3 regions of the Paenibacillus sp. FSL R7-0313 genome follow, and region 1 is predicted to be linked to each of the others. Evidence: predicted binding sites of a transcription regulator. Region 1 holds the regulator's gene; each other region holds the start of a gene.

The links. The regulator LexA, encoded in region 1, represses DNA repair genes until DNA is damaged. The targets are predictions, from matches to a motif close to CGAACATATGTTCG.
Positions count from the first base shown of each region.
Region 2: a site for LexA is predicted at 3,904-3,917, ahead of recA (recombinase RecA). Genes of this name have one in related genera too.
Region 3: a site for LexA is predicted at 7,050-7,063, ahead of addB (helicase-exonuclease AddAB subunit AddB). Genes of this name have one in related genera too.

Region 1 covers NZ_CP150219.1:4,050,896-4,060,792, reverse strand. The annotation lists gene NSQ38_RS17870 (extracellular solute-binding protein) at 1-774, opposite strand, end outside; gene NSQ38_RS17865 (carbohydrate ABC transporter permease) at 831-1,703, opposite strand; gene NSQ38_RS17860 (ABC transporter permease subunit) at 1,716-2,678, opposite strand; gene NSQ38_RS17855 (HAD family hydrolase) at 3,236-4,027, opposite strand; gene NSQ38_RS17850 (hypothetical protein) at 4,056-4,565, opposite strand; gene NSQ38_RS17845 (DUF896 domain-containing protein) at 4,691-4,900, opposite strand; gene NSQ38_RS17840 (LysM peptidoglycan-binding domain-containing protein) at 4,996-5,373, opposite strand; gene lexA (transcriptional repressor LexA) at 5,670-6,296, shown strand; gene NSQ38_RS17830 (aldehyde dehydrogenase) at 6,402-7,703, opposite strand; gene NSQ38_RS17825 (hypothetical protein) at 8,435-8,746, shown strand; gene NSQ38_RS17820 (hypothetical protein) at 8,929-9,366, opposite strand; partial or broken gene NSQ38_RS17815 (SOS response-associated peptidase) at 9,254-9,598, shown strand.
Region 2 covers NZ_CP150219.1:5,623,196-5,633,092, forward strand. The annotation lists gene rny (ribonuclease Y) at 1-1,440, opposite strand, end outside; gene NSQ38_RS24385 (regulatory protein RecX) at 1,751-2,488, opposite strand; gene recA (recombinase RecA) at 2,770-3,834, opposite strand; gene NSQ38_RS24395 (competence/damage-inducible protein A) at 4,079-5,335, opposite strand; gene pgsA (CDP-diacylglycerol--glycerol-3-phosphate 3-phosphatidyltransferase) at 5,443-6,030, opposite strand; gene NSQ38_RS24405 (YajQ family cyclic di-GMP-binding protein) at 6,351-6,842, opposite strand; gene NSQ38_RS24410 (hypothetical protein) at 6,998-7,162, opposite strand; gene NSQ38_RS24415 (RodZ domain-containing protein) at 7,236-8,288, opposite strand; gene NSQ38_RS24420 (DUF3388 domain-containing protein) at 8,355-9,122, opposite strand; gene NSQ38_RS24425 (DUF3243 domain-containing protein) at 9,320-9,583, opposite strand; gene fabG (3-oxoacyl-ACP reductase FabG) at 9,746-9,897, opposite strand, start outside.
Region 3 covers NZ_CP150219.1:3,263,096-3,272,992, reverse strand. The annotation lists gene addA (helicase-exonuclease AddAB subunit AddA) at 1-3,485, opposite strand, end outside; gene addB (helicase-exonuclease AddAB subunit AddB) at 3,482-6,985, opposite strand; gene NSQ38_RS14285 (class I SAM-dependent rRNA methyltransferase) at 7,212-8,588, opposite strand; gene NSQ38_RS14280 (Na/Pi symporter) at 9,145-9,897, shown strand, end outside.

The sequences.
Region 1 (9,897 bases):
TTCCTTATACGTCAATCCGTTACCAAAACCCCATCCAGCCTTGGTACCAAAGCCGGTAGCAGCGATGTTCAACGTACTATTAAATTGGAAGCGGTCCGAAAACGGAATGGAATCCGGGTAGATCTCTTTCAGTTTTTTGGCTGCATCATACAATTCGTCCCATGTGGTTGGAATCGCGATGTTATTTTCTTCAAAAACATCCGTTCTTACGAGTAGTGTGTAATCTGGCCATACTTCTTCATGCAGACCCGGGAGTACATAGTACTTCCCATCTTCCTGTCGAAGTCCTTCAAGTTCATCTTCCAAACCCCATTTTTCCACTTTATCCTTGAAGTTTGGCATCAAATCGATATAATCGCTAATTGGCAAAATCGCACCGGAGGACACAAATGCAGCCTCTTCACCAGGGTACGTTTTAGGAATAACCAGAGGTGCATCACCGGAGCTAATCAACAGAGATCTCTTCTGAGGGTAATCACTCATCGGTACAATCGTTGGCTCAAGCGTAACACCCGTCAGTTCGGTAATTTTATTAAAAAGTAACCAGTCTTTTTTATATGGATAACTAGGTTGATCACTATAGAGTATGGAGAGATTAAATGGCTCGGTCGCCTTGAATGTATCCCCTACATTGTACGTCTCCATCGCTGCCTTGGTTTGAACTTCTGTGACGTCACCTCCAGCTCCGGTACCGCTGCTACATGCTGCCAGAACAACGGTCATCATCGATGCCAACACCATTTTACCAACAAACTTACGTGGCTTTTGATTCATTTAGGTTATCCCCCTGAATTTGGTTTAGGTTGACTTTGCCATAGAACTGCTACGTATTACTGTTTAACAGACCCTAACATGATACCGGTTACAAAGTATCTTTGGACAAATGGATAGATGGTGAGTATCGGCAAGATGGTTAATACCATCGTTACTGACTTAATATTGGCAGCAATCTGTGTCAGGTTATCAGCTGAGGTTGCACCGGCAGACGCCCCGCTTGTCGCTCCTGCAATCATATTGCGCAAATAAATGGTGACCGGGAACAGTTCTTTTTTGTCCAAATACAGAAAGGCTGGGAACCAGGAATTCCAATGACCTACTGCGTAGAACAGCACCATGGTTGCCATAACTGCTTTACTAAGCGGCAATATAATGCGTAACAAGATCCCGTATGTGTTCAAACCGTCAATGGAGGCAGCTTCCTCCAGTTCTTCAGGCATATTTTCAAAAAATGACTTCATGATCAGCATGTTGTATATGCTAATTGCGCCAGGAACAACAAGTGCCCACATGGTGTTATTGAACCCAAGGGAATTAATCAACACATAGTTTGGAATCAATCCACCACTGAAGAACATGGTGAATACGGCAAACATCGTCAGAAACTTGCGACCCATCAACCTCTTTTTGGATAGGGCATATGCGAAAATGGTCGTCATGAACATTGAGATTAACGTACCTACTACAGTGTAGATAATCGTGTTTTTATAGTTGGTCCAGAACATGCTGTCACGTGAGATGGTCTTGTATGTCTCTACATTGAATCCTCTTGGGAACAGACTAACCTTGCCCGAATTAATATAGGACTCACTACTGAAGGATTGTGCCACGACATTTAAAAATGGATAGAGCGTTATAAATACCACGAACAGCAGAAAGATAACATTGAATACTTTAAACACCTTGTAAGATCTGGATTCCTGCATGATGCTCCTCCTTTACCATAAGCTTCTTTGTGTCAGTCTGCGTGAGATGGCATTTACGGAGAACACCAGAATCAGACCGATCAGCGATTCGAACAAGCCAATTGCGGTAGCATAACTGAAGTTACTGGATTCCAGTCCGACCCGATACAGGTAAGTGGAGATCACATCAGATGTCTCGTAGATCAGCGGATTGTACAAGAGTAAGATTTTTTCAAATCCAACAGCCAGGAAATTACCCATGTTCAAAATCAATAACGTCACAATCGTGGGCAAGATCCCTGGTATCGTTACATGAATCGTTTGCTTCCATCGATTGGCACCATCGATACGCGCAGCTTCGTACAAAGAATCATCAATGGTTGTCAGTGCAGCCAGATACAGAATCGCTCCCCAACCCATACCCTGCCATACCTCAGAAGTGATATAGATTGTTCTGAACCACTCAGCCCGCTGCATAAAAGGAATATTGTCTCCGGTGAAGAAAGCCACCAGTCCATTAATGGAACCATTCACTGCTGTCAGCTGCAGGATCATACCCGCAACGATAACGATGGACAGAAAATGAGGCAGATAAGACGCGGTCTGTACAAACTTTTTGAATCGTTTACTTTTCACTTCGTTAAGCATCAAGGCAAAAATGATTGGAACCGGGAATGTAAAGAGCAACGCAAGTCCGCCTAACATCAGCGTATTACCAAATACTCTCCAGAAGGTAGGGTCCTCAATGAACATTTTGAAGTATCTTAATCCAACCCACGTTTCTCCAAATATACTTCCCCCGGGAACAAAACGTCTGAACGCAATCACATTACCAATCATCGGCCCATATTTAAAGATAAGTAGATAGATGATGGGAAGGATTAATAGTGAATACAACTGCCAGTCTTTGCGGAACAATGTTGCTGCCGTTCGTAATCTGCTCTCTTTACGTAAAGATGTCATGGTTAACGTTGTTTTAGCGGTTTCCGACTCCATGTGTTTTCACTCCGATCCAGGACTTGATAAGTAAGAGTAATTCATGTACAACTCCCATCGTTTCTCCTCTTGTAGAAGACAACCAATCCTTCAACTTCACCCCCACTACGAAATAGACAATTACCAAATGTAAGCGATATCAATTTGATGTATTATGTAGAATCACACAATCCAAGGTGCTTCACATCATTAATTAGCACTTACTAAGTGGTGTGATCTCCAAATCAAAAGAAGCTTTTTCAAAATATTAAGCGCTTACAATCAATATAAAATAATTAGCAATAACTCCCTGCTTCCATTTTAATGAAGTAAGTCAAAAAGAAATTGCTTTAGGACAATCTAAATACTAGTCATACTAGTATGTTAGTTATATTCTAATCCAGCTTCCCCCTAATTTCAATAACTTTTAGTAAAAAAAAATGGAGATCTCTTTTAACAAGGTAATTCAGTCAACAAGCTCAAATAAAAAAACATTGGTAACTTCAAGAACGACATCATCGTTCATTGAAGCTTCCAATGTTTCAGGGTGCTGAGGAAAGATGTTATAGCTGATCTGCTTAGAAATTAGCAATAAGCTGATTTAATTCCGATAAATGCGTTATTTCATGGTCTGGCGCATACGTTTCTTTGTTGGTCTTATGCTCACGGTTAATCCATACGGATTGGATGCCAGATGATAAAGCACCACGAATATCAGTCGTTAACTTGTCTCCAACCATCATGCTCTCTTCGGGTTTAACACCCAGTTTATTCAAAGCATGTTCAAATATCGACGGATCTGGTTTTCCTTTTCCGAAGTTACCCGAGATAATAATCTCATCAAAGAAAGGAGTCAATTCAGGTACACCATCCAACTTCTCTTGTTGCAAAGCAGGACAACCGTTCGTTAACAACAAAAGTTTGTACTTTCCTTGTAACTGGCGCAAGGTATCCATCGTTTCTTCGTATACATGTGGTCTGGATCTCCGTTCTACTCCAAACTGTGCGGCCAGTTGTTCAGCAAGATCTTCCCGATCTATACCCAACTTCAACAAGCCACGACGCCAGGATTCTTTACGGTAAACTGGAGCAAGCTGTTCCAACTGACGGAACTCAGGTTGATCCCCACCAGTAAAGTTAGCCCAAAGGCCTTCAAACGGATTGATTCCAATCATTTTGGTAAAAGGAAAGGTTTCATATGATTCATACAGTCCACGTGCTTCATTACGAACAGCTTCTTCAAGTTCTTCTGGTTTGACCCCAGTCTCTTTCGCTGCGATTAGACAAGTCTCATGAAAAGCTTCTCGAACACTACGCTCATCCCATAATAAAGTATCATCTAGGTCGAACAAAATCGCTTTTAATGCCATTCCGATCATCTACCCCTTTATGCAATAATTACTTTTCGACGGTTTCCACGGTGATCTGGTGTGCTTTTGCAAACTTCAGCAAACGTTCTGCAATCGCATCTGTATCGTAACGGTTCAATAACTTGGTAAACACCCATCTTTTTCCGCGACTGTTATGTTCGATAACAACTGTACCTGGTTCAATTCTGAATTTGACAATATCGTCAACCCCGATTGAACGTTCACGATTACCCTTCGTCGTTATAATCCGATTACTGCTAATCTTGATGTATGGACGGCGAAGCATAAAGATGACTGCCAAAAATACGTAAAGCAGCATTGTCACCCAGTCCCAGGTTGTCATCGGAGCTTGCACAAGGAACGTGCTCATAAACAGATACAAAAAGGCGAGACCGATCAAAAATATAGGGAACAACAGGCTGCGTCCCTTAAAGACTTCTTCACCTGGTGTACCTGTGATTGGTTGACCACTTTTTTTGCGTTGCTGATTTAACTGCTTGGAATTTTTCTTAACCGTTCTCTCGAACGAACGCGACATGAGAATCCCCCTTATGTGTCTTTGTATCGGCTTACATAATTGCAAACCAACATTTCCCCCTATAAATTGCACACTCAAAATAACAGGAAGAAACCTAAATATCATAATGATATCATTAGGTTTCGTTAGTGTTTGAGTTTGCCTTGGTGGCCTTTGTCATTCTCATCATCAACAATCTCAATGGTATCCAGTTGTTGTCTGAAATTGCTGCGAATATTACTCAAATAAATCTCTCTTAGCTCGGCACGTTCAGCAAGTTCTTCCTCCGACAATCCAGTGGACTTTTGCTTACGAGCCAATTCGTTAATGCGTGCTACCAGACTATCTATATCCAAGCTTGTCCCCTCCAAAAATACAAAGTCATATTAACTTTGCCATTATAAAGGCAGCTTGTCAAGCTGACACGCGTTAACACTCATTGATGTGCATTTTATTCTGCAAATTGCGGTAGAGCTAGTACTTGTCCCACTTGGATGGAAGTTGTATGAAGTTGATTCACTTTCTTAATTGCTTCTATATAAATACGTGTATCCATATTCGTAGGTTTATGTTCCAAAGAAATACTCCATAATGTTTCCCCTTGTGAAACGGCTATCTTTCCTCCAGGCAGAACATCATTCTCATTGCCAGCAAATACAGTTAAAACAGTGCTGCATCCAATAAATATAATCAAAGAAGTAATGGCTACCTTTAACATCCATGAAGAAATCTTGAAACGTGCTAAAACCTTCTTGTAGTTCCCTATGTTAGACTTCACCAGTTCCGAATTCATTGGTTCATAAATGCTTTGATAAGTAGAATATCTCATTAAATACCCGCCTCCAAACGTTTGTTCCTATCTCTTGAAATCAATATAACACGAACACTTGTTTTGTTCAATAGATTTTTAGAACAATTGTTCGCTTCTTTTTTGAAGGAGAAATATCTTATTTCACTTCCTTTTGCAAAGCATTTGCAGTATTATGCTCTGACTTTTGGACAATTTCTGATCTATAAGTTAAAAAACACTGATTTAATGCCATTTTATTTAGAACTTATGTTTGTACGAACGGAGGTTCTATGTTATAATTTTCCCAAACGTTACTAAAATGGGGTTGATACGGTATGTCGAAGATATCCAGCAGGCAGCAGGCTATTCTGGAGTTTATACGAAATGAAGTCCGGTTGAAGGGGTATCCTCCTTCCGTACGGGAAATTGGTGAAGCTGTTGGACTTGCTTCCAGCTCAACAGTACATGGACATTTGGATCGTTTGGAGAAAAAAGGTTTGATCCGACGCGACCCTACCAAGCCAAGAGCCATTGAGCTTTTGAGCCAGGAAGAATCTGAGCATTCTCATCAATTTGCTCATAGCGTTGCACGTATTCCTGTCGTTGGTAAGGTTACAGCCGGGGTTCCAATCACTGCAACCGAGAACATTGAAGACTACTTCCCTCTTCCTACACATTATGTAGGCGAACAGAAAGTGTTTATGCTTTCAGTAGTCGGAGATAGTATGGTGGAAGCTGGAATCGTTAACGGTGATTATGTTATTGTCCGTCAACAGCAAACTGCTGATAACGGTGATATCGTCGTAGCAATGACTGAAGACGATGAAGCTACAGTGAAAACGTTCTATAAAGAAAAAGATCATATTCGCCTTCAACCGGAGAATGCGACCTTCGAACCTTTACGTTTGAAACATGTTAGTATTCTGGGTAAAGTCATTGGCCTTTTCCGAGATATTCATTAATATTTAACTTGAGTAACAAAACTAGATGTAATGAAATACGAAAGAGGTTGTCCTGATCAACAGGACAACCTCTTTTTTTCATGTTTATATTATTTTAGCGGCTAATTATTCACTGCGTTTCAGAACACTCTTGTGATGCGAGAACACATCAAAGCTCTGTTGCCCGTGATATGAGCCCATACCGCTCTCTCCTACACCACCAAACGGGAGATAGTGTGAAGTCATATGAGAAAGTGTGTCATTAATACAACCCCCACCGAAGGATACTTGATTCAGAACCTGATCCTGTAGTTGCTCATCCTGTGTGAAGAGATATAGCGCCAATGGTTTTGGCCGGCGAACAATCTCATCCAGCATAGGGTTCAGATCACTGTACGTAAATACAGGAAGAATCGGACCGAAGATCTCTTCTTGCATTACAGCTGATTCCCAGTTCACATCTCCAAGTACAGTTGGCTCAATCAGCAACTGCTCACGTACAGATCGTCCACCTATCAGCGTTTTGCCATCTGTGAGGAATTTCAATAACCGATCAAAGTTACGAGCATTGACAATATGCGGGAAATCAGCGTTCTGTAACACATCGTTCCCAAATTTATCTTTGATCTCTGCGCCAATCAGATTGATCAATTCGTCATGAACTTGTTCATGTACAAGCAAATAATCCGGAGCAACGCAAGTTTGGCCTGCATTCAGGAACTTACCACGAACAATACGCTGAGCCACCAGCTTCAGATCTGCATCGCTATGGACAATAGCAGGACTTTTACCGCCCAACTCAAGAGTTACAGGAGTCAAGTGCTCCGCAGCTGCCTTCATAACAATGCGACCAACACCTGTGCTTCCTGTGAAGAAAATATAATCAAACTTCTCTTTCAACAATGCTGTGCTGGCCTCGACTTCCCCTTCCATAACTGCGATATACTCCTGAGGGAAGATCTCCTGAATCAGATCATACGTCAGACGAGATACGGCTGGTGTTAATTCAGAAGGCTTGATAACTGCACAGTTACCGGCTGCAATTGCTCCAATCAGTGGACCGAAGGCCAATTGGAAAGGATAGTTCCAAGGTGCAATAATAAGCGCCACTCCGTATGGTTCAGGATAAATGGTGCTGACCCCATCCGGCATAGCCGGATTGGTTGGGACTTGTTTGGGTGCAGCCCATTCCTGCAGGTGTTCTAATGCAAAATCCAGTTCACCCAAAACAATACGAATCTCTGAACCGTAAGCTTCCGCCTCTGATTTGTTCAAATCTGCCCGAAGTGCATCTTGAATCCGTTGCTGATACTTTTCAATTCCTTTTCTAAGCTGTTGAAGCGCATTAATCCGATACTCGATATTTTTAGTTTGTCCTGTATAAAAAAATGTACGTTGTTCTGTCACTAGTTGTTTTGCTTGATCCATATTAACATCTCCAATTAATTATTTAAAATTAAATTGCTCAAAATTTAATTAAAGTATACCTCTTCTATATGAAACTTTCAACATACAAATGAAACATCCATTTGTATATATTGGACGATGGTTGGAATTTTGAAAGAATGAATGATAGTACTTGCTACTATGTCGTGGCTATTAGAATTTCTAAGGAGGCTTGATTTAGAACTTTTGCTTCAGACAGTTTAACATTAATGAAAAGTGAGTTTTGCGATTATCTAAATCGACGAACGATTGTGTTTGTTATAATGGTAAGCCTTGGTCACAGATAAACACAAAATTGTTACGTGGGCTAATGAAGAAGAATCAAGATACATTTTTTGACAATTTTATTTCAGACGATTTATCCATTCCCGGCCACAACTTCACAACGAGCAGATTTTAATCCAACAACTACTCATGAGAGCGGTCTTCGAAGAAAGGGTTAAATAATATCAAATCAACTTGTACTACTTCTATTAAAAAAAGTCATCTAGTATCTCACTGATCCGCTGCATTTCATGATCGTCCAAATCTGTTTAGATTGGATATATTACTTAATTAGTTAGAGGAATTTTTGAAAGATACGTTAGCAGATCTGCAAGGGGATGAAATACAAATCACAACGTGATATATGTCATAATTTTACATTGAATTATATGGTATTTTTAGAAAGTAAAGTTTTATAATTCATTCAAAAAAATTCAGGAGGTATTTACATGAAAAAGAAACTAGCCACAATTGGAGCGCTCACTGCTATTGTAGCAAGTATTGCTGTTCCAGCATCACTTGCTTCTGCCTCATCTTCTGTTCAAGGTTCTGTAACTGCACAAAGTGTTACGATTCAGGCGACGCAAAAATATGTGAGATATTCAGATGCTAACAATAAGTATGGAGATGCAAAATATGTTCCAAAGACATATACTTATGCTGATGGAGTTTGGTATGGAGTACTCAATCTAGCATCTACTACCTATTCAAACGGATTATATTACGGAAACTATGAAGGTTACGTAACGAAAATGGAGTAATTTTGTAACCATAAGAAATTCACGTATATTAAATATAACAATAATAAAAGAAGGCTTCTGAATTCAATCAGAACCCTTCTTTTATTACAGGGACATCTATATGACCCATCAGAATAAACGTTGGAGAATAACTATCTTTATTATTCACTTACCTCAAACGTCAGAACCCGATCATATAGGATCTAGTACTTACGGCTCTTGAAAGGCCCTTTCTTATTTTCATGCTTGTCAATTGCATAAGATGCTTTTCCGCTTCCAGCATGTTTTGCTTCGTACCAATCGATAAAGCTGTTAACTTCTTGCATAATCAGATCGAACTCTTTTTCTAAGCCGGTAGTCATAGTCAGCATAAGGATAGCACGTTTCAGGTTCACTATTATGTATTTTTCAACGTTTTGTACCTGATTCCAATTTAATGTAACTTGTTTATCGCCTACAGAAGTCTCGAGATTTATAGGAGTGTATATATCATTTAATTCTCCATCAATAAAGACAATAATCGATTGGGTGCGCTCCGATGGGGACTCCTTTGCTTCATGGGCCAAGGATGACAAGCTGATTAATGCCCTTGCTGAAACGTTAACCGAGAAGACTTCCTTCACGCCTCTAATCAGCTCCAAACGCTGTATCATCTCCACGAACGGATTTTAAGAGTGGCGTAAGGAAGGAACGGAAAAGCAACCAATGCGCATTCTGATGAATGATAGCAGTTTATTCTCACTTGCTGGCCTGTAGGATACCTGAACAGATCCGGACGGAAACAAACTGAGTACTTGCACAATCATCACTACTGAACTGAATAGTCTCACGGAAGACTTTCATAATCGTATGCCGGTTATTCTTCGACCTTAAGATGAGGCTGAAAGGCTTGGAAGAAGTGTTAATGGAGATGTTCAGTCACTACTTGACTTGCTCAAACCATATCAAGTTTCAGAGATGAGAGCTTATGAGGTGCCGAAGGAAGTTGGTAAGGTGAGGATTAGTAGTGTAGAACTATTGAAGAAAGTAAATTAGAGATTCGACTAGAGTGATGCCTTAGTGGTAGTCACTCTTTTTACTATTCACATTTCAGAAATATATGGAAATAGATGAATAACTTTGATATCATAATTGGATTGATTACATAAATGGAGGATTTAAATGTTCGATAA
Region 2 (9,897 bases), 1.6 Mb from region 1:
TAAGCGGAAGGCTTCAGCATCATCGATCTTCTCAGGCTGTACCATAACGCGAACTTCGCGTCCGGCCTGAATGGCGTACGATTTCTCGACACCTTCGAAGGATTCTGAGATTTCTTCCAGCTTCTCCAGTCGTTTGATATACGTTTCCAGCGTTTCGCGGCGTGCGCCTGGTCTTGCTGCGGATAGCGCATCTGCTGCGCCAACCAACATGGCAATGACCGAAGTCGCTTCGCAATCTCCGTGATGGGACGCGATACTGTTGATTACAACCGGATGTTCTTTGTATTTCTTCGCCAGTTCCACGCCAATTTCGACGTGTGATCCTTCCACTTCGTGATCCAGCGCTTTACCGATGTCATGCAATAGACCTGCACGTCTTGCCAGAGTTACGTCTTCTCCGAGTTCGCCAGCCATCAGTCCAGCCAGATAAGCGACTTCCATGGAATGTTTCAAGACGTTTTGACCGTAACTTGTACGGAACTTCAACCGGCCCAAAATTTTGATCAGATCCGGATGCAGACCATGCACGCCCACTTCAAAGGTAGCTTGCTCACCGTATTCACGGATGCGCTCATCCACTTCTTTGCGGGATTTCTCAACCATCTCTTCAATCCGTGCCGGGTGAATACGTCCATCAGCCACCAGTTTCTCCAGGGCAGTACGGGCGATCTCACGGCGAATCGGGTCAAAGCCCGACAGAATAACAGCTTCTGGCGTATCATCGATAATGAGGTCAATCCCTGTAAGGGTTTCAAGCGCACGGATGTTACGTCCTTCACGACCGATAATCCGGCCTTTCATTTCTTCATTTGGCAGGGTAACAACAGAAACCGTTGTTTCCGCTACGTGGTCAGCCGCACAACGTTGGATGGCGAGTGTAATAATCTCGCGGGACTTTTTGTCCGCTTCTTCCTTCGCTTGTTGTTCAATGTCCTTGATCATTTGAGCCGTCTCATGACGAACTTCCTGTTCTACGTTGGACAGTATGATACTGCGTGCGTCTTCCATGGTGAGGTTGGATATACGTTCCAACTCTGTCACCTGGTTTTTGTAAATCATTTCGATCTGCTGCTGAGTCTCATCAATTCGTTTCTCTTTGTTAGCCACTTGCTCTTCTTTACGTTCGAGTGATTCCAATTTTTTATCCAGCGACTCTTCTTTTTGCAACAATCGTCTTTCTTGTCGTTGAATTTCATTCCGACGTTCACGAGTGTCTTTTTCAGCTTCAGCACGAATGCGATGGATTTCATCCTTCGCTTCCAGCACCGTTTCTTTCTTCAGTGCCTCTGCCTCTTTCTTCGCGTTCTCCACGATTTGTACGGCAGCTTGTTCCGCACTAGAGATTTTAGCCTCTGCAAGAGATTTGCGAATAAAATACCCTACTCCGAACCCAATGATTAGCGCGGCCACAACGAGAGCGATCGTGATTGCAGGATTCATACTGTTCACCTCCTCGTTGGTTCCTCCAAGGCATTCCTTGGGTCAATTTGCAGTTTTCAAACCTTACATATGTTTGGGAATAACGAATACTCACGGCGATCCCCCGCCGATTTTCATTTCACATGTACATGTTTCCACGTACTATTCACTGTTTCCAGCGAACCCATAATTAAGAATGGTATAAATCTTAAGAAACCGAAACCGCTTTTTTGGAAGGAAAAAGGGTTGTCCATTTCTTACAGACTCATGTCCATTTTAGTATTTGACGAAAGAAATTGTCAAGAGAATGCAGTATAGAGACTGTAGTCTGCTAATCCCATAACAACGCTTCGTCATCTTCAGGGCCCCCAGCCTCATCTTCTTCAATTAAACAATTCACGACACGGCGCACCATATCCATTGAAAAACCACGTCTCATTAGGAAGGGAAGCGTTTTATTTTTCTTCTCTTTAACGTCCCCTTTGACCTGATTCCATTTTTTGCGTCCGGCACTCAAGGCAGTCTCAAATTCCGCATCTGTACTAATACCTTCTAGTGCCTCAACGATGAGATCATTGGCAATGCCCTTTTGACGCAGCTCTTGCCTTATCCACAGTTTTCCCTTCCGCTTGCCCTCCATACGCTGTCTTGTCCATTCCTTCGCAAATAGATCGTCATCCACTAACTTCTCCCGTTCAAGTCGATCCAGCGTCTCTTCAATTAATGGTGCAGCAAACTCCTTCTGACGAAGTTTCTGACTTAATTCATGGCGTGTACGCGGCTTATGTTCCAAAAAGCGCAGAGACTGTGAATACGTACGCTGTCGCTCATCAGCTACAACAATTTCTTCAAGGTCCTTCTTCATAAACGTATTGCCTTGAGTCATCCTGTATTTAATCATCACATCTTCAAGAACCGTAATGGAGTGGATGCCAAAAGTGATTCGATAACGAGCTTGCCTGCTCTTCGTTCGTTCTACACGTGTAATAATAAGTTCTTCGTTATCCGGAAATTGGGATAGGCCGTCCTCTTCTGCTTCTTCATATAAATCCTCGTCATGTTGATCCATTCAGGTCTCCCCTTTCATAACATTTTCATTCTGATTACGCCAAGCACATCTTCACATAAGACAGAGAACGCTAATACAAAAGGCCGGGGACTCTGCCCGGCCTTTACTCCACAGTTAGCGTGCCAACAGCCCCTGTCCATTGGGACAGGGGCTGTTGGACAGCATGAGCACTCCCCCACTACAATCCATTATCCAGATTGATCCAAGCTCAATCAGATAAGTTTACGGAGTCCAGTGGGAAACACCCTCAGGGCCCTCCCTACAAGGGAGGATTTGAGAGATTACTCGTTGATTTCAAACAATTCTTGTTCTTCTTCTGCTTCTTTTTGTTGCTCTTCACTAGTTGGCGCAGGGACTGCGGTAGTCAAGTTACTAGCTACCCGAATTTTTTGTTCAATGATTTCAGCAATATCTTTATGCTCTTTCATGAACTGCTTCGCGTTCTCACGGCCTTGTCCTAAACGCTCGCCTTCGTAGGAGTACCATGCACCACTTTTATTAACGATGTCCAGCTCTGTACCAATGTCAATGATACTGCCTTCTCTCGAAATACCCTCGCCATACATGATATCCACTTCCGCTTGTTTAAACGGAGGTGCCACTTTGTTTTTCACAACTTTAATACGAGTACGGTTACCAATCATGTCATTGCCTGATTTGATACTCTCAATACGACGCACATCCAGACGTACTGTGGAATAAAACTTCAGAGCACGACCACCAGGTGTTGTTTCCGGGTTACCAAACATAACGCCGACTTTCTCACGAAGCTGGTTAATGAAGATTGCGATTGTTTTGGATTTGCTGATTGCACCAGACAATTTACGCAGCGCCTGAGACATCAAACGCGCTTGCAAACCAACGTGTGAATCTCCCATTTCGCCTTCAATCTCTGCTTTTGGAACCAATGCGGCTACAGAGTCAATAACGACGATATCTACTGCACCACTGCGCACAAGAGCTTCTGCAATTTCCAGCCCTTGCTCACCCGTATCTGGCTGAGATAGAAGCAATTCGTCAATGTTAACGCCCAATTTGCTTGCATATTGAGGATCAAGAGCATGCTCGGCATCGATAAATGCTGCTTGTCCACCAACACGTTGTACTTCGGCAATCGCATGCAATGCGACAGTTGTTTTACCTGAGGATTCAGGTCCATATATTTCAACAATACGGCCTTTAGGCAAGCCGCCTGTTCCTAATGCAATATCCAAAGCCAAGGAACCGCTGGGAATAATTTCCACATTCATATGAGTGGACTCACCCAGTTTCATGATGGATCCTTTACCAAATTGCTTCTCTATTTGACGGAGCGCCATATCAAGCGCGGCACGACGGTCTGACAATAAGCTCACACCCTTTACTGTTTATAAGATAATGATACCTTGTTTTAACACGTTTGCCAAGCTTTTTTTCGAACATACATTCGTTTTTTTTTGTAAAGGCCGAGGCGCCTCTTCCTCAAGGAAACTTTCCATTAAACAGAAAAAAGAACCGTAAATAAGGCTGTAAAGCCTAATTCTACGGTTCTTCCGTCTTCCTTAATTATACTTGCTTGGAACTGTAAATGCAATCGAAGCTATTAACTAATCAATCCATCGCCACAAGTTTTTGCCATAAGCGATAGAGAATCGCTTTGGCTGAACGAATGCGAACAGTCTCACGATTACCATTAATACGCAGCTCATGAATTTCCGTCTCTTTTCCACGTTCAGCAAGAGCGATGAAGACAAGTCCGGGTGGTTTACGTTCCGAATATCCCGGTCCAGCTACACCGGTAACAGCCAGGCCAAAATCAGCATCGCCAATCATACGGATCTGTTCAGCAAGCACTTTTGCAACCTCAGGACTTACCGCCCCTGGTGCATCTTCACCTTCCAGATAATCATGAGGCACATTCAGCAACTTTTCTTTAATTTCATTGGAGTAACAAACAATTCCACCTTTGAGCATTGACGCACTTCCGGGTACAGAGGTCAGACTTTGCATGACAAGCCCTCCTGTACAGCTCTCAGCAGCGCTGAGCGTCAACCCCATGTCAGACATCATGGTTACAATCGTGTACTCTATAGGCACATCCTCGTTCGCGTAGAGATGTTCTGTCAATCGCTCCCGAATCTGAACCTCCATCGCATCCAGCTTCAGCTTCGCCTCTCCCTCACTCGCAGCCTTCGTGGAGACACGTACCGTAACTTCGCCTTCACTCGCGTAAGGAGCAATCGTAGGGTCTGTCTGCGCGTCAATCAGATCCAATAGTCGATCTTCCAGAGCAGATTCACCAATACCTGCGAATTTCAGCATTCGGGAATAGATCGGCATTTCTTCCGTGAGTACATGCTGGAACAGCCAGGGCTTGACTTCCTGTTCAAACATTGGAATCAGCTCTTTAGGTGGTCCAGGCATCACAACATAATATTTGTCATTATCAGAAATCGCATTTCCTGCCGCAAGGCCCGTTTCATTGGCCAGAGGTGTTCCGCCATCAATAACGATCGCCTGACGTCGGTTATTCTCTGTCATGTCCACATTACGATCTCTGAAAAAGCTCTCAATTTTGTCCATTGCCATTCGATCTGTATGCAGTTTCCGGTTAAGAACAGCTGCGAGCGCATCCTTGGTCAGATCATCTTGGGTAGGTCCGATGCCACCGGAAAACAAAATAACGTCTGCACGGCCCTGCGCAATGCGAATAGCTTCACTAAGACGGTTCAGGTTATCCCCAACCACCGTTTGGAAATATACATCGATCCCCATCGCAGCCAATTCACGGGATAGGTATCTGGCATTAGTATTGACGATTTGTCCAAGCAGTAGCTCTGTGCCAACTGCAATGATTTCTGCCTTCATTGAGCATCCTCCTGTACACGTGGTGAGTGATCAAAGGGCAATAGGATAATTTCCTATTGCCCCTGACCCAATGCTTCCTTCATGATTACCCATTTAAGAACAAACCATTATGCTTTTGTTAAATGAAGCAAATTTTTGTTTTTGATAAAGTAATCGATACCCGACCAGATGGTAATAAGCGCTGCTGCCCATACCGCAATAATATCGACGTGAATACCCGTGTATGAAAACGGGAAATTGTTCAACAGCAACAGCACAATCGCCACAATCTGCACTACAGTCTTCAGCTTGCCCCAAGCACTAGCGGCAACAACCGAACCATCCAGCAATGCAATTTGACGCAAGCCGGTAACTGCGAATTCACGACTAATAATAACAACTGCAATCCAGGAATCCAGCTTGCCCATCTCCACAAGCGAGATCAAAACTGCAGTAACCAGCAGCTTGTCTGCGAGCGGATCAAGCAGTTTCCCCAGATTGGTAACCATGTTATTTTTCCGCGCAAGGTATCCGTCAATTCCATCTGTGCTTGCGGCGATGATAAAAATAACAGCAGCAATCAGTTGATTATACGGAAGCGAAAAACTTCCAAGCTGCAACGGCTCTGGATAAAATGGAAAATCCACGAGCAGGAACACCATCAAAAAAGGGATTAAGCAAATTCGTGCAAGCGTAATCCGGTTGGGTAAATTCACAAGACGCCCTCCCTCATATCCTCCATTACTCCAAACAATCATCATAATCCCGTTATCATCATCCGGAACATGAAATGTACAGTTTCAATGTCAATCCGTATTAACATGATCCCACTATGTAGAAACGCAAAAAATAAAGTCAACCGCTCAAAAGCAAAACCGCTTTAAACGTTCCGGTGACTTCCAGAAGATGTACTGCTTTTCACAAAGTCAGCAAACGATGAGGACTGGACTTGATGCATGACTGCCAGCAATGCACACTTAGTATAATATACGCCCAATACCGTGTCAAAAAACACTTTTGCTACAAAAAGGCCATATTACTTGAAATTTGTATATTGCAAATCCAGAGGCAGGTTAGCACCATTTAGCAACTGCATAACTGCTTGCAAATCATTTTTACTCTTACCAGTTACCCGGAGTTGGTCTCCCTGAATCTGGCTCTTCACCTTCATCTTGGAATCCCGAATCAGGATATTGATTTTCTTGGCGATGTCCTGATCAATCCCCTGTTTAAAATTCAAACGCTGGCGGACTGTACCAGAAGACGCCGGCTCTACTTTGGCATAATCAATGTTTTTCAATGGTAGACCACGCTTCGCCATTTTGGATTGCAGCACGTCAATGACAGCCTTGAGTTTGGTCTCATCATCAGATACGATCGTTAACGCATCCTTATCCAGTTTCAGGCTGCTCTTGCTGCCCTTGAAGTCATAACGAGTGCCAATTTCCTTCTCGGTTTGTGTAACGGCATTTGTCAGTTCTTGCAAGTCCATTTTGGACACGATATCAAATGAATTTTCTGAGCTCAAACCAGTCACCCTTTCAGTTAATCGTATGTTCTGTAACATTATAGAGGATACCTTAAGCAAAAGTCTAATTTCAAGCTGTTTTACACAAAGAAAAAAGCATTTTTGGCTTCCACTTGAAGTGGCTGCCAAAAATGCTTGCTGGTCCAGCTTCCAACCTAATAGCGGCTGCGGTTGGGCTGTCTGAACATATCGAGCACACCCAAAAGCACATGTGCAAGTCCAAAACCCAATATTCCGTAACCCCAAGCACTTGGAGTCAGGTAATAACCCAGGAGGCTGACAATGATCCCTAAACCTGTTACGATCCAGCTGACTGTCACAGCCATCCACCTCACTTCACCAAAAGTTAACTGCAAGTTAAGACACGGTTATTGTCTCCTGCAGTTGACCCGGTTATTCGTTCCCCGTGGTACCCCCTGTACCGTCCGTTGATCCATTTTCAACACCTGTAGAAGAAGTAGTAGTACTACTACTGTCTTCACCAAGCTTCAAACGGATCCGATTGGTCGCCTTGCCATCCGTTACAACTTGCCCGCCAACCTCAATCGTGGTCGCTGCAGCGTAACCGGACTTAATATACATGCCTGCACTATCCAACTCAAAGGTATAGCTGTCACCTTCGGCTGTGTTACCATACTCCAACTTCTCTCCACTGGAGTTTTCGCCTTTGTACACTTCCAGCCAGCTATGACCTGTTGCTTTGATCGTAACCGTTACAGGTTGCCCTGCACTACCGTTAACTTTAAAGTTCGTAATATTTCCTGATTTCCCATCTTCCGCAACAGTCACATTAGACGGTGAATTGTCAGTTGGTTCTTCCTCAGTTTCATCCGTCTGTCCGTCCGTTTGGCCATCAGTTTGACCATCCGTCTGTCCTTCCGTGTCTGTACCGCCGCCGTTACCGCCAGCTTCGCCCTCACCAGTACCGTCAGTACCTGAATCTGTCGCAGGCGGATTAGATGCCTGTCCGTTGTCGGCAGGTTGATCCGGTTTATCCTCAGGCTGTTGTTGACTGTCCGTAATTTTGACCTGATCAAGCCCCGGATTATCTGATTCATCACCATTGTTATACACCACGTATACATACAACAGTACTACGATCAAAACAGGGAATGTCCACATCAGCGCGACAGACATCCACCGATTACTACGCTCAACCGGACGGCTGGAACGCTTCTGTATAACCGGTTCCATCGTTGCTTCCGCCTCTTCTGCGGGTACGTCTTTTTTGTGTCCCTCCAGCAGCTCATCAGGGTTCAGTCCCACGGTCTCCGCATAGGTTTTGATGAAAGCACGCACATAGAAGCTACCCGGCAGCACTTTATAGTCTCCTGCTTCTATGGCCTCCAGATACCTCTTGCGAATTTTTGTCATTTCCTGTACATCGTCAAGACTCATCCCTTTTTGCAGCCGGGCCTCCCTTAACTGCTGACCCAGTTCAGACATGCCATCTCCTCCTTATGTTTATCTCTTGAGTTGTTGCTAATCTATTTCATGATTCCGTACGGTTCCTTACAATTCGTCGGTGTAGCTAGCCGTAAACGTATCATAAATAATTTCTTCATTCGGATTGTTGCGAAGTTCAATAATAATATCAAAATCATTAAAATCATATTCGGATTCCTGTACAAAAATATCCGGATGTTCAATAACTTTGGTGCTAGGCATGGTCATAATATCCTGCAACAGGTTGTAATGCCGCTCACTGGAGCGTATCGTGCTAACAATACCGTCGATAATGAACACATTGTTCGGGTTCAATTCGTCTTCGGACATTTGACTCCTTATCGTCTGACGGAGAAGTGTGGAGGAAACAAACGTCCATCGCTTCATTGCACATACGCTACCCGCAATAATGGATTCCGTTTTGCCAACACGAGGCATTCCGCGCAAACCGATGACCTGATTACCTTCCCTCTTAAATACTTCACCCAAAAAGTCCACAAGTAACCCAAGTTCATCTCGTGTGAAACGAAATGTCTTGCGATCATCCGAGTCACGGTCAATGTATCTGCCATGACGCACGGCCAAAATATCCACCAATTTAGGTTGCCGCAAAGCCGAGACGGTGATGCTGTTTACTTTGCCAAGCATTTCACCAAGCAAACGGATTTTTTCATCATCATCCGATTCAAGCAGCATGCCTCGAGTTTTGCCTTCAACACCGTTAATGGTCAATATATTCACTTCAAGCATCCCCAGCATAGAGGCAATATCGCCTAACAGACCGGGTCTGTTCTTATGTATTTTATATTCCATGTACCATTGTTTAGATTCCATTTCAACACCCCGTAATGCATTATTCCACATTATTCGACAGCAACAGAACGTGTCCACTGGACAACAATCTGAGACATCTTCTAAAAATGGGTCACGTTAATGATATATAAAATGAAAATGAATTACAAGAACAGCTCTGTAATCCGTTTGTAATCATTAGAGAAAAGCCCCCTTGCGGGAGCTCTTCATCTTTAATCTTATGCGTTTTGTTTGGCCAATTTGACCATCAGGCACGCAATCGTACGACGCTCATCTGCATCGCCGACATCCCATAACTCTTTCAATGCCCGGTTGGAATGGTTCGCCGGATCGACTTTCTCATCGAGGAAATCGCCGATTTCATACGCAAGTTTGTTGATGGTTTCTTCACTCATCCCCATCTTCTCTGCTTGCAGTACGCGGTCACCCAGGAACTTCTTCCATGTGTCAAAACTGGAGAGCACTGTTTTTTCTGTTGACATGATAAATCCTCCTTAGATGACGCATGAGATTTAAAATCAACAGTTGTAATATGTGCTTTCGAGACATTTTATATACGAGCAATTTGAAAATAATCTAGAGACGGTTGCTTCCAGGCAATCTTCACCTGTTTCGTCTACAACCAGTCAAGTTTTCTTGCTGTTTTACGTTAACCAACCGCCATTCGGACTGATAATCTGCCCATTGATATAACCCGATTCAGGGAGTGCCAGAAAATAAACCAGTGATGAGATTTCATCAGGTTGAGCAAGTCTTCCTGCTGGAATTTCCTCTTCCAGCATCTTCAGTTCACTCT
Region 3 (9,897 bases), 790 kb from region 1:
TCGTTGATCAGCCGTGTCTCCTCTTGTTGAAGAGCTACTGTAGGTACACCTTCATCTCCAATGTTTTGGTTAGCCGTGACTTGTGCACTCTTCGTCAGCTCTTCTACTGTTGAGGATGGAACCAACTTCACAGGCTGAACCGCTTTTAGTGCAGCAATTCGTTCTTTCCGTACCTCAGTCATCCCGTCTTCTTCTCCGAGTGTCTGATCCACCACATGATCACGGGATACCTGATCGGCGGAAATAATAGAAATCGCCCAGCGTGATTGATCATCTGCAAGACAGGCTGAGAACGAATCATTGCTTCCAGCAAGTTCACGCAGAACAGCCGCATCTGGATGTCTCATCAGGGATGGTCCAATCCAGTCCAGGTAACTCCGTCCAGCAGCCAGTAAATAGTCTGGCAATGCCAATTCAGGGCTGTCCTTGACCTGAGACCACGCGAGCGCTTTTTTCGCGGCATCTTTTACGGTACCCAGAAGAATCATTTTCTCTTTGGGACGGGTCAACGCAACATACAGCACACGCATCTCTTCAGCAAGCAATTCAAATTGCGCACGACGACGAATCGCCAGATTGGCTAATGTAGGATAGGCAACCCGGTTCTCACGATCCACAAACCTCGGACCAAATCCCAGTTCCTTATGCATTAGAAACGGTGCGTTCAAGTCCTGTTGATTAAACATCTTGGATATGCCACCGACAAAGACAATTGGAAACTCCAAACCCTTACTCCGATGAATGGTCATGATACGTACGGCGTTGTCCTGCTCACCAGAACTACTTGCTACAGTCCCAAGGTCTCCCCCGTTTTCCCGTAGTCTGGAAACATAGGTCAGGAAACGGAACAAGCCACGATTTGCAGTTGATTCCTCATATTGTCGTGCGCGATCGTACAATGCCTTAAGATTACTTTGACGTTGCAGTCCTCCTGGAAGACCACCAACCCAGTCCAAATAACCAGTTTCCCGATACATACGCCAGATCAGTTCACTTAAACTGCCTTGTCTTGCCTCAAGTCTCCACTGCTGCAATTGACGCATAAAGCGAATTAACTTTTGCTGTAACTCCGAGCCTGAGATCTCCGTTATGCTCAGATCCTCACTTGCATGTCCCGCAACACCAGCATCTTGCATTCCATCTGTATGCACTTTATGCACATCGAATTCATAGACATCATCCAGGATCTCTGCCTCGACTAAAGCTGCTGTCTCCCGCTGTCCCTGTTCCATCTCTGACCAGGCTTCCGGCCACTGTAACTGGACGATATTGGTATCAGGATGATTATCCTGCCGGGATTGTTGTACGGCATTAGTGGAAGAATCGCTCCACTCTCCAGCAGCCGATATAACCGCATCATAAAATGACTGTCTTTTGTCACCAAGCCGAATCTGTGCCAGTTCCTCTTCATCCAGTCCGACAATCGGGGAACGAAGCACGGAAGCAAGCGGAATATCCTGCCTTGGATTATCAACAAGCTGAAGCAGAGACATCATGATTTCCACTTCTGTAGCCTGAAAATAGCCCTTGCTCTGTTCTCCTCCAGCAGGAATTCCCTGCTGTCTGAATTCCTCAATCATGAGCGGAGCCCACATCAAGGTCGAACGCAGCAAGATGACCATGTCACCGTAACGTGCCGGGCGCATCGTTTGCAGGGCTTTGTCATATACATGGAGGGCAGGTTTGTCCGTATCCCCAACCATCTCACGAATACGCCTTGCGATCGCCCTTGCTTCCAACTGGGCTGTTTCAAGTTCGGCACTCTCCAGTTCTGCGGAGACCGATACATCCCCATTCTCATCCGTGCTCTCTGTCAGATCAGGACCACCACCCTGACGATCGATCAGCATGAGTTCAGGTGTATACGCCTCATCACCAAGTGTTTCTGACGGGAACGTAGCCCCATATGCCAGCTGAGCTCGTTCATCGTAAGCAATCTCTGCCACACCTTCGTTCATGAGTTGCCGGAATATCATATTGACCGAATGCACGACTTCCGCACGACTGCGGAAATTCCGCGCAAGATCAATACGTTGACCTGTACGACTCAGATGATTTCCCACCATTCCGTCCTCACGTGTGCTCGCTCCATATTGGCGATACTTGTTCATAAACAGACCTGGCTCGGCCAACCGGAAACGGTAGATACTCTGTTTGACATCACCGACCATGAATCGGTTACCCGGGTTTTCTCTGGAGATCAGCTTGACGATATCTTCTTGAACCGTATTGGTGTCCTGATATTCATCAAGCAACACTTCATCAAATCGCGAACGGTACTCCATAGCCGCATCGGAAGGCATCGACAGTTCAGGCGTTGAATCCTCATGTCGTAAAATGTGCAGACAGTAATGCTCCAGATCACTGAAGTCAACTTGCCCACGTTCCTGTTTGGCCTGTCGATAACGTTCTCCAAATGTACTAACCAACCTTGACAACTCCTGCATGAGTGGTGCCGCCTGCTCCAGCTCCTGCCAGAACGAAAACGCAGTTCTTCCGAACAGTGAGCCTTTCAGGTCAGTAACTGCCTTTTTTGCAGCCTCCCGAAGTTCCTTCACCTGATCCTGTAAAGCCGGGTCCGTCTGATCTTTTTTGCAGGGTTTCAGTTTGCCAAATGCAGCGGGTTGAAACACTTCAGGCAACCTCTCCCATGGCATAACCTGGACCGCAGACAATAGCTCTTCTACCATCACCAGGTCTTCTTTTAACGTATCTGCATAAGGTGCCGGACCTTCAGGCTGCATGGAAATATGGATGCCTTGACGAAGCAGTCCTGCTGCACCACTTAAAGCAAGAGCCGCATCACGCAAAATACTCTGAACCCATGCTGAATGTCCAAGCGCCTCTACACTTTCCACCTGAAAAGCGGATGCCATCTCGGAGAGCCAATGATCCGGCCAGGAATGACTGCGGGAGAAATCATATAATCGTTGCACCAGTCGATGCATGGCATCATCGTTTCGTTCTCCACTGAACCAGTCCACCAATTCACGGAATGTACTCCCTTCATCTTCTTCGCCGTACTTTTCCTCAAAGAGTTCTTCGAGCAGTTCCTGTCGCATGATTTCCGCTTCATTTTCATTCAGGATACGGAAAGCCGGGTTCAACGGAATTTGCTGATAGTACCGCCGAATGACTTCCATACAGAATGAATGCAATGTTGTGATAGATGCTCGCCCAAGCAGCGACAGCTGCTTACGCAAATGTTCTTCCCCAGGCTGTTCTTCAAGCGCACGTTCCAGCGCTTCCCGAATCCGTTGTTTCATCTCGGCGGCGGCGGCTTTGGTAAACGTCGCTACAAGCAAACGATCCACACTGAACCCTTGGGAGGGATCTGCGATCTTGCGAATAATACGTTCGACCAATACAGCTGTCTTGCCCGATCCGGCCGCAGCGGCAACCAGAATATCTTCTCCGCTTTCCGAGATGGCACTCCACTGGTCATCACTCCAGAAGCTTCCTTCCGGTTTTGGCATATTCGTCATGATGTTTCCCCTCCCTTGGTGTGAGATAACATATCCCATATTTGCTGTTTGCCCGGTTTGGACAACAGATTGTATTCATTTCCTTCTATATTCTCATCAAACTGACATACAGGCTTATACGGACAGAATGTGCACGCCACTTCCTGCTGAATACGATAAGGCTCAATGGCTACATCTCCATCCGTAATTCGGGTTCCAATCTCACGGATATTACTGCGAACCGAAGCAAGCAGCGTATCCCATTGCTCTGGTGTGGCTACAGCGGCACTGCTATAAAAGCTTCCGTCCGCCTTAAGGGCAACTGGAATAATAGCTGAATACCCCTTATCCAGGGTGTTGTCCATTTGAGCGATTGCGTCCCGATCCGCCAGCAGCAAACCTTTCATTTTGAACCGTTTCAGCAGTTCTTGTCCTGCCTGCTCTGATGTCATGCCGTTTGCCGATTGCAACAGCGGGTTATGCACATGGAAATACAACGTTCCTCCCGGCATGGCCGTTTCTCCAAGCCATTCCTCGGCAGCACTAAGCAGCACCTCCAGATAGGTGAGCATCTGCAACGACAGACCATAATACACTTCATGAAGCTTGAGGTCCGTTTGGCTTGATTTATAGTCAATGACACGCAGGAGCAGACCATTCTCTCCTTCTGCCACATCCACACGGTCAATACGACCCACGATCTCCATCACACAGCCGTTCTCCAGTTCAAAACGGAGTGGGGGCAGCGGTTTATCCGGTCCAAAATCAAGCTCCAGCCCAATCGGTTCAAAACTTCCACGTCTGGACTGTTCCCCGAGAATAACGGATGCCCGGCTAACAATGTCCTTCAATTTGCGGAAAATATAACCATATCGCTTGGTGCTGAGCAAAATCTCCCCTTGCAGCTGTGGTGCAATCTGCTCCACGGTTTGCTCGGCTTCCTGGCGGCATTGGTCTGGAGTCAAGCTGCCCCAACTACGATTTTCTTCACGCAACCGCATAGCCAGCTGGCTTAGTGCAGCATGAAAAAGTTGTCCGATATCAGGAGCCTGCAAGCGGTACAATTGCCGTTCTTTGAGGCGCAGCCCGTGTGAAGCAAAATGGGAGAACGGACAAGCAACGAACCGCTCCATACGCGAGACACTCGTCCTTACCTCTGTGCCATACAGTCTGCGACTGGTGGCTGTCCGTAGTGGCATTGCCCGATTACGATAAAAGACCGATCCCATCAACCGCTCCAGCTGAGGTCTGCTTGTCTCCCGAGATACATGCCAATTGTAGACCGCCCACCACATTTCAGGGATGTCTTCTCCGCGGCGCCATTTGCGCAATTGTCCAATGAGCGTAGACAGACTCTGTCCTGGATGGGTGACATAGGACCAATGTGCTTCTTCCGAGTTCGCAATCGGCGGTTGAGCGAGCAATGGCTGTTCTTGTAAACCAAACATCTTCCGTACATGGCGGACAATCTCGGAAGGAAGCAGTGTTTTCCCCTCATCATCAGCAACCGGGTAACTCAGCCATAACTGACTGCTTGCGGCTGTAAGTGCCGTATAGATTAGAAAACGTTCATCCAGCATCTGCCTTGTTGCACCTGGTCCAAGCGCCACACCTCTTTCCGTCAGCAACGATCTTTCCAGCTCTGTTAATACACCATCATCCTGAGGTACGGCGGGCAACTCACCATCAACTGCACCAAGGATAAATACATATTTGATGTCCTGGAGACGTGTACGGTCCATCGAACCAACCAATACCTGATCCAGTGCTGGTGGTACCAGACCCAGTTTCAGTTCGGTCAATCCGGTCTCAATCATCCCGGCAAACAGCGTGATATCCAGCCGTTCATTCCCCATCATATCTACCATCTGATCCAATAAATCCAGGACAGCTCCCCACATCTGCCGATGTTCTCTCGACCGTTCGGGGTCACCCTGAGCCTTAGCTTCAGCAGACATATGTTCCAACTTCCAGGGGATTTCGGCATCTTCCAGCAGTCTGTATAATGCCTCGCATTGAGCTTTGGCTGTCTTTGCCTTTTTCATCCGTTTCTCAAAAACACCCAAGGAATCTGTAATGACCGTTCGGCAGCTCTCCATTAAAGAAAGCATTTGGTCCCGTCCTCGACTACGGCCATCCTGACCGTTGTCTTCCAGCGAAAGACTTGGTACATACTTCCACGGTTTGCCGTCAGTCCAGCGATACCCATGAATACCACAAGCCAGTACATAATTCTCAAGCTGGTCCATATCTTCACGGGTGATGGAACCATCACGCGGAAGCAACAGATCCGTTTTCACACAGCGAAATACATCCTCGTAACGCCAGTGGCGCCGAACAATATCAAGTGCGGAACGGATAAACTCAGATAATGGATGATGAAGTTCATTTCTTCTACGGTCCAGAAAGACGGGTACGCCATAATCCCTAAATAACGGTTCAGCTATATCAGCGTAGGTATCCAACTGACGAACAAGTACCGCCATATCCCGATAACGCGCACCTTCGTTTTGCGCCAGGCGCCGCATCTCACGCAGTGCTCCCTCCATCTCAGCTCGACGGTTCTCCGCTGCAACCAGTCGGATTCCGGAATCACGGCCATCACTTTTCCACCGAATTCGGCGGTCGAAACCAGCCTCCAGATGAGCAAGTCCCGGACGATCCTTGTATCTTGGTGGAATCTCTGAATCTAGCACGGTTATATCACTCGGTACACCTAGTTCTTCTGCCATTCCTTTGAGACGTGCGTAGGCACTCGCCGTGGGATAAAACAGTTCCAGTTCTCCAGGCAGAGCCCCGTGATCATAAGGACGATCCAATGTCAGTGCAATTGTCACGGAAGACGACTGCAACATTAGCCGACCGATCACACTCATCTCCTGTGGCGTGAATCCCTGAAAACCATCAATCCAGATCTGGGCATCCTGCAGCAATGCACTTTCCGACAAACGATCTGTCAGCTCGGTCAACGTATCTTCATCATCAATATATAAATTGGTCAGTTCCTGTTCATAGTCACGATATATCAGATTCAAGTCATGCAACTTGTCCTCCAGAATTGGCGAAGTGGACGAGGTATTCCCTCCAGACAGCCCTTCTTCCAGCAATGATGGATCAACTTCATAACGTTTAAATTCACTATATAAGTCATTTAATTCGCCTATAAAACCCAGCTGGCTGCCGGATGCACCAAACAGCTTCAATTCTTCCTTACGGCGCTGGATGACTTTGTAGAGCAGCATCTTTTTGCCTTCGGCTCCGATTGGAATACGAGCAGAACCGCCTGCTTCCTGCATTATACGATAGGCTAAACGGCGAAAGCCGAGCACTTCTGCACGCATGGTACCTTTAATTGCTCCAGAAGACACCAATGCCTGCTCTGTCCGAAAAGAACTCTGTTCGGGAACGAGTAAAATTAAAGGTTTACCTTGCGGTTCTTGTTGAAGCAGGGATGTAATTTCCCGGGTAATCAGCGAGCTTTTACCGCTGCCTGCCCGGCCAATAACAAAACGAACGGACATGTCTAATCCTCCAAACCACACGTACAAGATTTTAATTCCCAGTATAACATATCTGACTTGGTTCGGAACATACGTTTGCCACTATCCGGTAAAACCGGAGATCATCTCCGTTAACACGGCAAAAAGCCCGCAGCTGTTCACACTGGGGACTTTTGACCGAAAGTATCATTTATTTAAAACTCACTTTACCTCACGAGAGATCAAAAAAAAAATGAAACAGACTCTTCTAATTCTTTTTACTGCGTACTTCGAAAATAGCAAATTTCAGGTAATGTCCTTCATCCACGCCCAAAATTTGCGGGTGATCCTTACCGGCTGCTTTCCAGTCGATCAGACGAAGCACTTTGCCTGCATCTTCCGCTGCATCGGCAATCGTATCTAGGAAGAGATCTGGACGCATGTGATACGAACAGCTGGCTGTTACCAAATATCCGCCCTCATTAACCAGTTTCATTCCTTGCAGGTTGATATCTTTATATCCACGGCATGCACCTTTAACTGCTGATTTCGTTTTGGCAAATGCAGGAGGATCGAGGATGACGACATCAAATGTTTTACCGCCAGCTGCCAGCGCTTTGGATGTATCCACTTTCTGTTCGCCTGCACGTGCACGTGCGGTACGTTCATCCAGTCCTTTCACTTGTTCACGCAAGTACTGGAATGCATCAGCAACTACAAATTCGACCCGGTCGGTGAAACCGTTCAGCTCCACATTTGTTCGTGCACTCTCAATGGCATGCTCCGAAATATCAAGACAAGTCACTTTTTTGGCTCCATACTTGCAAGCATTTAACGTGAAGCTGCCTGTGTGTGAGAAGCACTCCAGTACAGTGGCACCATCCCAATAAGGGAATGTAACTACCTTACCGCTTTTATTCATAGGCAAGAGCTGCTCTGTGCCGTCCTGCTCAGTCGTTTGGAGTGTAATTCCACTCTTGTAGCCCCAACCCTTCATGAGCGGTTCGATCGCTGCACGATTCTCACGTTGGTCGAAGAAGTAACCTGTCTTCTGTCCTTCTACGATGTCCACTTTAATGAGTAGTCCATTCTCTGTAACGGTGACATGTCGCGGGCAATCTCCGTACAGTGGACCTTTGGTCTGCTCCAAACCTTCCAGTTCACGAATCGAGACATCGCTGCGCTCATATATGCCTTCTGGCTGCATTACTTCAATGAGTGCCTGTACGATGGCTTCACGGCAACGATCCATGCCAAGTGTAAGCAACTGTACAACGAGGATACTGCCGAATCGATCAACGATCAATCCTGGCAGAAAATCAGCTTCCCCATAAACGAGACGGTACGCCTCGCCATCCTGGATAAAACGTTCCCGATGACGCAAGCAATCACGGAAACGTGCTGCAAAGAACGCCGTATCCATCTGTTCGGACTCCAAGGGTTGATAAGCTACAACCCTTACCGTGATCTGGGATGCGGGATTGTAATATCCTGTCGCCAGATAGCGACCTTGATGATTCAATACATTGACCAGATCTCCCGGCTCCGGGTTTCCATCAACAGAGGCAATTTCATTGTTAAATATCCATGGATGTGCATGTTCAAGCCGCTTTTTGCGACTGCGTTCGAGTGTAACTGATGGCAAGGTAGATCCACTTCTTTCATAGTTAGTTGAAAAGATAGGTTTGGTGCGGCGCGTAGGTGGCGTTTCGGTTACGAATCGATCTTCCGATCGCTGTTGTCTCCAGATTTTTTTGATTCCCTTTTTTAAAGGGAAAATCCGGAGGCAAAGGCGCACGCTTCGCTTCTTCAGATTCGATTTCGTCCCCTCCACTACGTTTGCACGAATCACCGTATCTTTCGAATTGGGGTGCAGCAATTGAGAGCAATCGGCGCTAAGGTGTTACTTTGAGCGCTGTATGAGTGGCGTTCCGGGTTCGAATCGATCTTTCGATCGCTGTTGTCTCCAGATTTTTTTTAATCCCCTTTCTTAAAAGGGAAAATCCGGAGACAAAGGCGAGCGCTTCGCTTCTTCAGATTCGATTTTGTCCCCTCCACTACGTTTGCACGAATCACCGTATCTTTCGAATTAGGGGACGGAAATTAGGTCGCTTCCCTCTGAATTCCTTTAGGCTTGTCATGGTTGTCTTTTCTTACTCATAGGATGAGTTAAGGAACCGGACGGAAGGAATGATATTTCTATGTTTAGAGATGTGATATTGCCCCTACTCTATGGGCTTATTATCTTTTTTGGTGGCATGAAGCTGATGGAGACGGCCTTGCAGCGCATGGCAGGGCCCATGTTGGCAGGTTGGCTCAATCGCGCCACCTCTGCTCCATGGAAAGGCATGGCCTTCAGTGCAGGTGCAACGGCCTTGTTACAGAGCAGTACTGCGGTCACCGTGCTCACCATTGGACTGGCTAATGCCAGATTAATTACCTATGGACGCACACTCGGCATCATCCTCGGTACCAACATCGGGACATGTCTGACGACGGAGCTGGTGGGATTACAGATCGGACGTGCTTCCCTGCCGCTGCTTGTCCTGTCGCTTACGGGCTGGGCCATGTTTGTTGTCCTTGGTGAACGCAATCTGGCCGCTCCTGAACGCACGCGCCGGACACTGTTTAACATCCAGTACAGCTTCCTCGCAGCTGCGGGATTTGCACTTGTTATGACAGGCATTCAGGTAATGCAATCCATTGCCTTACCCTTGCGGAGCATGGGCGTATTTCAATGGTTTCTCGACCGCTCGGCCGACAGCTTGTGGTGGGGCTTCCTGGCAGGTGCCTGTCTGACAGCGCTCATTCACAGCAGCGCAGCTGTCATTAGCATGGCGATTACGCTCGCAGCCACAGGGGTACTGCCTGTGGAGATCGGCATCGCCATTGTGATCGGGTCCAACGTGGGGACCTGCATCACTGCCGTGATCGCTGCCGCGGGCGGAGCATCC